Regions from separate parts of the Fundidesulfovibrio soli genome, predicted to be linked through region 2. Evidence: riboswitches for the same ligand, from Rfam matches in the RefSeq annotation. Region 2 holds a riboswitch; each other region holds the start of a gene.
The links. A riboswitch is a leader RNA that binds a small molecule or an ion and turns the genes downstream of it on or off. The one in region 2 is predicted to bind cobalamin.

Region 1: another riboswitch for cobalamin. It lies ahead of cobT (nicotinate-nucleotide--dimethylbenzimidazole phosphoribosyltransferase); the one in region 2 lies ahead of MLE18_RS16495 (sirohydrochlorin cobaltochelatase).
Region 3: another riboswitch for cobalamin. It lies ahead of MLE18_RS10005 (radical SAM protein); the one in region 2 lies ahead of MLE18_RS16495 (sirohydrochlorin cobaltochelatase).

Annotation. Positions count from the first base shown of each region.
Region 1 covers NZ_JAKZKW010000007.1:96,539-98,761, reverse strand. Annotated here, with positions in the region: gene MLE18_RS08770 (hypothetical protein) at 19-213, opposite strand; gene cobT (nicotinate-nucleotide--dimethylbenzimidazole phosphoribosyltransferase) at 329-1,405, opposite strand; cobalamin riboswitch at 1,506-1,668, opposite strand; gene MLE18_RS08760 (ATP-dependent 6-phosphofructokinase) at 1,713-2,223, opposite strand, start outside.
Region 2 covers NZ_JAKZKW010000027.1:4,653-6,875, forward strand. Annotated here, with positions in the region: gene MLE18_RS16490 (FecCD family ABC transporter permease) at 1-344, opposite strand, end outside; gene MLE18_RS16495 (sirohydrochlorin cobaltochelatase) at 379-1,284, opposite strand; cobalamin riboswitch at 1,421-1,602, opposite strand; gene metW (methionine biosynthesis protein MetW) at 2,112-2,223, opposite strand, start outside.
Region 3 covers NZ_JAKZKW010000009.1:78,571-80,793, forward strand. Annotated here, with positions in the region: gene plsY (glycerol-3-phosphate 1-O-acyltransferase PlsY) at 1-392, shown strand, start outside; cobalamin riboswitch at 512-673, shown strand; gene MLE18_RS10005 (radical SAM protein) at 892-1,569, shown strand; gene MLE18_RS10010 (ribonucleoside triphosphate reductase) at 1,571-2,223, shown strand, end outside.

The DNA of each region.
Region 1 (2,223 bases), on a different contig from region 2:
GCTGGGTGGGTTGAGAGGCTAGACGATCTCGTTGATCACGTGGCCCACGATGTTCTCCTGCAGGACGTGGATCACCTGGTCGGCGGGCGGGGTGGGCACGAGCACGTGCCCGGCCGGGGCGGCGAAGAATTCGCCCGCCGGATGCGCCGTGACGGCGTCCGGCGAGTGCACCAGGCCGTCGTAGGTTGCGAAGTGGACCAGACCGTCGTTCATGTCCGGGCTCCGGGGCGAATTGCGAAAGAATGAAGGGACGGTCCCCCGTGGGGAGCCGTCCCTTTTCATATAGGACCTTCGCCCGGGTTTGTCACCCTTATGATTGGGCTCCCGCTCAGGCGTCTGAGGTGCTCACCCCGGCCTGGGCGAACGTGGCCATTTCGTTGTAGATTGCCGCCCCGGCCCGCAGCACGGTCAGGGCCAGGGCCGCCCCGGTGCCTTCGCCCAGGCGCAGGCCCAGGTCCAGCAGGGGGGATGCTCCCACGAGGCGCATGATCTTCTGGTGTCCCGGCTCGGCCGAGGCGTGGCTGAAGAAGCAGTAGTCCAGCACGGCGGGGCTGATCTTCCAGGCCGCCACGAAGGCCGCGGAGGAGATGAAGCCGTCCACCAGCACGGCCATGCGGTTGGCGGCCGCGCCCAGGATCAGGCCCGCCAGGCAGGCGATCTCGCAGCCGCCCAGCGCGGCCAGGATCTCCACGGGGTCGCCCGAGGCCAGGGCCTTGGCGTTGACCTGCATGCTCCTCTCGATCACCTGGGCCTTGCGGGCCACGCCGTCCGCGCTCAGGCCGGTGCCGGGGCCCGTGACCGCCACCGGGGCCATGCCCAGGTAGGCGCAATAGAGCGCGGTGGAAGGGGTGGTGTTGGCGATGCCCATGTCCCCTGTGCCCAGCACCCGGAAGCCGTCGGAGGCGGCCGTGTCCGCCAGGGAGGCGCCCAGCATGAGCGCCTGGAGGCATTGCTCCGTGGTCATGGCCGGGCCTTGGGCCATGTTGGCGGTGCCCTGCATGACCTTGGCCTGCACCAGCATGGGGTGCTTGGGGAACTCGCCGCCCGCGCACCCGGCGTCCACCACGCGCAGCTCCGCCCCGGCCTGGCGGGCCAGCACGTTGATGCCCGCTCCGCCGCCCACGAAGTTGAGCACCATCTGGCGGGTGACCTCCTGCGGGAAGAGGCTCACGCCCTCGGCGGCCACGCCGTGGTCGCCCGCGCAGGTGAAGATCATGGCCGGGTCGGCCTTGGGGGCCTGGCCGCCCTGGATCATGTACAGGCGGCGGGCCATCTCCTCCAGGCGCCCGAGGCTGCCCTGGGGCTTGGTCAGGTTGTCCAGGTGGGCCTGGGCCTTGGCGGCCAGGGAGGCGTCCACGGGGGCGATGCGGGCGAGCAGGGCGTCGAAGTCGCTGCGGGAAGTCATGGTCTATCCTTTGGGACCGGCACGCGCCGGGTTCGGGAAAACAAAAAATCCCTTGGCCCCGGGAAGGGGTCAAGGGATCGCCGTTGCCATAGGTCCAATCCGCGAAACAAGTCCGGCCGTCCGTCTTCAGGCTTGCGGGTCGTCCTCCGCCCGCCCTTCCCATCCCCGGGGGGACAGTGGATTGCGAGCATCGTCTCCGCTTACTGCGGCGGGACCGCCACGGATTCGCACCGTGTTCCGTAACGGCCGGAGATGGCAGGGCAAGGGCTATACGCCCGGGCCAGCGCTGTCAAGCGCGGCCGCCGCCTCAGATGGGGCAGCCGCAGGCCCCGGGGGTGTTCACCACGCGGTTCTGCCCCGTGGAGTCGAGCACCTGCTGCCAGAAGTTGGATGTGAGGTCCATGCGCTTGCGCTCCACCGTGACCAGGGGCAGGGGCACGTGGGCCGGGATGTCGTGGATCTCCGTGACCATGAGCCCGGTCTTGCCCGCCATGCCCGCATGCACGGCCATGGCCCCCAGCATGTTGCAGTGGGCCCGGTCCGAGGCGCCCGCGGGCACGGAGCGGATGATGTAGCTGGGGTCGATGTATTTTACGGTCATGGGCAGGCGGTCCTTGAAGTAGCGCTTCATCTCCTTGAGGAGCAGGCCGCAGATGTCGCCCAGGATGCGGTTGCCCGAGGCGTCCGTAAGACCGGACTCGGGCAGCAGGTGCTGGCCCGCCCCCTCGGCCACCACCACCACGGCGTGGCCCCGGCGCTTGAGCCTGGCCTCCAGCGTGGGCAGGAACCCGGCGGGGCCCTCCAGCGTGAAGGTCTGC
Region 2 (2,223 bases):
AACCCGGCCAGCAGGCACAGGCAGGCTCCCAGCGCCCCGCCCGCAGAGACCCCCAGGGTGTAGGAATCCGCCAGGGGGTTGCGCAGCACGCCCTGCAAGAGCGCCCCGGAGAGCCCCAGGGAGCCGCCCACGGCCAGGGCGCAGGCGATGCGCGGCAGGCGCACGTCCCAGACCAGGGCCACGCTCATGGCGGGCACCCCGGCCAGCCAGCCCTCCTGCCCCAGGAGCTTGCCCGCCAGCACGCGCGCCGCGTCGGCCGCGGGCACGGGCACGGTCCCGGCCGCGGCTGCCGCCAGCGCGGTGAGCGCCACGCAGAGCGCCAGGAGCGGTTCGACTCCCCTCATGCGGCTCCCCGCCCTTGCCCTCAGGGGGGCCGGGCTATCTCAGGCGCTCCAGCGCCTGGGCAAGATGATCGATCCAGATGTCCGCCACGGGGCCCATCTCCCCCGTGCCCTTGAGCACGGGCGCGCAGGCCACGCCGTGGGCCTCCAGGGCGGTCTTCCAGGAATCCGGGCCGTCACCGGCCATGTCGTTGCGGGCGTGCTCCCCGGCCACGGCGAGCAGCGGCACGAGCCAGGCCTTCTTCAGGCCCGCCCGGGCGAGCTCCGCCAGCACGTCCTCCCGGGAGGGGGAGGCGTCCACGGTGCCCACGAAGGCGTTCCGGTCCTTGCGCCACAGGTAGTACTGCAAGGCCGGGTAGGAGGCGTTCGCGTTGTGGCGAGACCCGTGCCCCACCAGGACCACCGCCTCGCCCGGCTTGCGTTCGGCGGACACGGAGGCCAGCAGCGCGGCGGCGGCCCGCTCCATGTCCCGCGGGGAGGCCAGCAGAGGCTCGCCCACCTCCACCCGGGCGATGCCCTTGGGCATGCCGGAGAAGGCCAGGGCAGTCCTGCGCAGGGCCTCGAACTCCTCGCCGGGGATGGTCTGCAGGGACTGCACGGCCACGCGCCCGAAGCCCTCGTCGGCCATGCGGGCCAGGGCCAGGGCCGGGGAATCAAGTCGGACGCCCTTCTCTTTGGCCAGCTTGTTGCGGATGGTCACGGAGGTGTAGGCCCAGCGGACCTCCATGCCCGGGAAGCGCTCCCGGACCTTGGCTTCTATGTTGGCGTAGGCCGCGTCGGCCCCTTGGGCGCTGGTCCCGAAGGCCACCAGCAGCAGGCCCGTCTTCCCCTCGTTTTTTGCTTCGCCGTGGGCCAGAGCCCCGGAAGCGGCAGACACGAGGCAGGCCAGAACAAGCAACGGGACGAGAATTCCACGCAAGGCGGGGGGGAAGGCGGAAGTCATGAGCGCGCTCCATCGCTTTGCGGCTTGTTGGAAGGAAGAAGACCGGGCCGCTCCCCACCCGTTTCCGGCTGGAGAAGCGGCCCGTATTCGCCCTTCTGGGGTCCATGCACGGCAATAGCCCGTTGCCCTGCTGGAAGCATGGTATGACGCACAGGCAGGTCTTCCGGCTCGTTCCGTCCGCCCCGGCCTTCCCGGGGGATTCCCCAGTGGCGCGCGAAGGGGCGGACACGCATGGAACTTACGGCGGCGGGACCGCTCCCGATTTGAACGGGATTCCCTATTCTCCCATTGCTGGGCACCTGTGGGGCCTGCGCTATCCGGTCGGAGGGGGGTTGTCAATGAAGGCGACGGCCTTCCGGCGCAAGCGCAGAAAAGGGGCCTGTTGGTGGGCCTGCCCCTGCGCTCCGCGCGAGGCTGAGGGAGATTCATGCCGCCAGGGTTGAAGCAGTTCCGTGCAAGCTCAGGTGAGGCATTCAGTGGGCCAGCCCAGCGCCCCTGGCGGCGCGGCGGGCGGCCCAAGCTGCCGGGCCTGCGGCTCTGCTGCGAAGCGGATGGAAAAGTCATTCAGTGGGCCAGCCCCAGCGTCCCTGGCGGCGCGGCGGGTGGCCCAAGCTGCCGGGCCTGCGGCCCTCTGGCGAAGCGCCAGCGCAAGGCCGCCCGCCGCGCCGCCAGGGGCGCTGGGGCTGGCCTATCGTCACAACGTGGAATACGGGATGAAGAATATGGTCTCAGGCTGAAAGCGTATGCCGCAACAACGCGAAGCTAAAGGGGATTCCAAAGGGAGGAACTCCCTTTGGCCGCCGGAGGCATATCCCCCCTCCCCTCCTCTACCTTCCCAGCAAGAATATCCCGTTGGTGGCCCGCAGGTTGGGCAGCCAGTTCAGGATCAGCCCCGTGCGCGCCGAAGGCTCCGTCTTCACGGCCACGGCCTCGATGACC
Region 3 (2,223 bases), on a different contig from region 2:
TGGCCGTTGCCTGGCAGATGAGCTGCGGGGGCTTCTACCCTGGGCTGGTGGCCCTGGCGGCCGTGGCCGGGCACATGTTCCCGGTGTTCCTGCACTACAAGGGCGGCAAGGGCGTGGCCACCACCATCGGCGCGTTCCTGGCGCTTTCGGTTCCCGCCACGCTGGTCTCCGTGGGCTTGTGCATTGCCGCCATCGCGATCTCGGGCTTCGTCTCGCTGGGGTCGCTGCTGCTGGCGGTGAGCCTGCCCTTCACGGTCTGGTGGTTCGGGCCGGGCAGCGTGGTGCCCGTGACCTTCGCGGTCTCCGGACTGGTGGTCTGGAAACACCGGGAGAACATCGAGCGACTGCGCCAAGGCACTGAAAAACCTTGGAAAAAGAAAAAGGAAGACTGAGCCGGAGCGCGAGCTGCCCGGCCGTTATCGGCTGAACCGCAGCCCGCTCAAAAAAAAGCCCTGCTGTATCAAAGGGTTGTAATTTGTCTCTTGACAGATTTCTCTGGTAATCTGTAAGAATAATTCCTGTACGCCCCGGGAAACGGAAGACGGTGCAAGTCCGTCGCAGGCGCGCTGCTGTAACCGGCACATGGGCGGAGGCCACTGGGTAGACACCTGGGAAGGCCTCCGGGCACCACCCCGCCGGAAGCCAGAAGACGTCCCTGGGGAGATCAGGCCATGCCCCGCGAAACGGGCACGGGCTCCCGCGAATCGCCCGCCGGAAATGATCCGGCGCGCGTCCACCACCTCGCACCGGGCGTGCTGTTTTTTATCATTTTGACAACTCCTTTATTGTCGAGCCGTTGCAGTTTTTGCATTGTAAGCGTTGCATATCACGGCGCATTTTTCTCTTTTTGCGTGCGCCCCGATATGCTAGCGGTAAGGGAATCGTTCGCCTATGGAAAATCTCGCCCGCACCCTGACCACGGCCCCGTGCCCCGGAGCGCCCCTGGCGCCCGAGGCGCGTCTCAGGGCCTTCACGCCCTTCTCCCTGTGCGACTGGCCGGGGCGCAGCGTGAGCGTGGTCTACCTGGGCGGGTGCAACCTGCGCTGCCCCACCTGCCACAACCAGAGCCTGGCCTTCACCCCGGAGAAGCACCCCGAACTGGACCGCAAGAGCGTCCTACGCACATTGACACAGCGTTCGCGTTGGCTTGACGGCGTGGTGGTCTGCGGGGGCGAGCCCACGCTGGACCCAGGCCTGCCCGGCCTCGTGGGCAGGCTCGCCGGGCTGGGCCTGCCAGTCAAGGTTGACACCAACGGCATGCTGCCCGGGGTGGTGGAGCACATTTTGGCCCTGCACCCCGGCACGCTCTTCGCCGTGGACGTCAAGGGCCCCTGGGAGCGCTACCCGGAGCTGACCGGCGGCGCGGCAAGCCCGGAGGCGGCGCGCGCCGCCCTGGAACGGATTTTCGCCCTGGCCGAGGCCCGGCCCGGCTCGTTTCTTTTCAGAATTACGCTCGTTCCGGGGCTTACCCCGGAGGATGTCCGGCGGGTGCGCGATTGCCTGCCCCCCGGCCACGAGCTTACGGAACAAACATACATCCCCCCGAAGTTCGAGGGGAAGGGAGCCTGACATGCCCCAGCAGATAATGAAGCGCGACGGATGCCTGGAAACCTGGTCCCTGGAGCGCATCGCCCAGGCCATCCTCAAGGCCCTGCGCGCCAGCGGCGTGCAGGACCCGCTGCTGGCCAAGCGCCTGGCCCGCAAGGTGGAGGAGAAGCTCGAGGGCGTCGACGTGCCCATACAGGAGCACGTGCAGGACATGGTCGAGCGCGTGCTCATGGACTCGCGCATGTTCGAGGTGGCCAAGCGCTTCATCATCTACCGCGAGAAGCGCCGCACCCTGCGCGAGCAGAAGGCCGCCTTCCTGGACATCGCGGAGACCATCGACAACTACATCTCCAAGGCGGACTGGCGCGTGGCCGAGAACGCCAACATGAGCCACTCCTTCCAGGGGCTGATGCTGCACCTCTCCGGCACGGTGCAGGCCCGCTACGCCCTTGAGAAATACCCTGAGGAAGTGCGCTCCGCCCACGACCACGGGTATTTCCACATCCACGACCTATCCTTCGGCCTGGCGGGTTACTGCGCGGGCTGGAGCCTGCGCGACCTGCTGCTGGAGGGCTTCAACCTGGAGGGCCGCTCCTCCGCCGGCCCGGCGCGACACTTCGACTCGGCCCTCGGGCAGATGGTCAACTTCCTGGGCACGCTGCAGAACGAATGGGC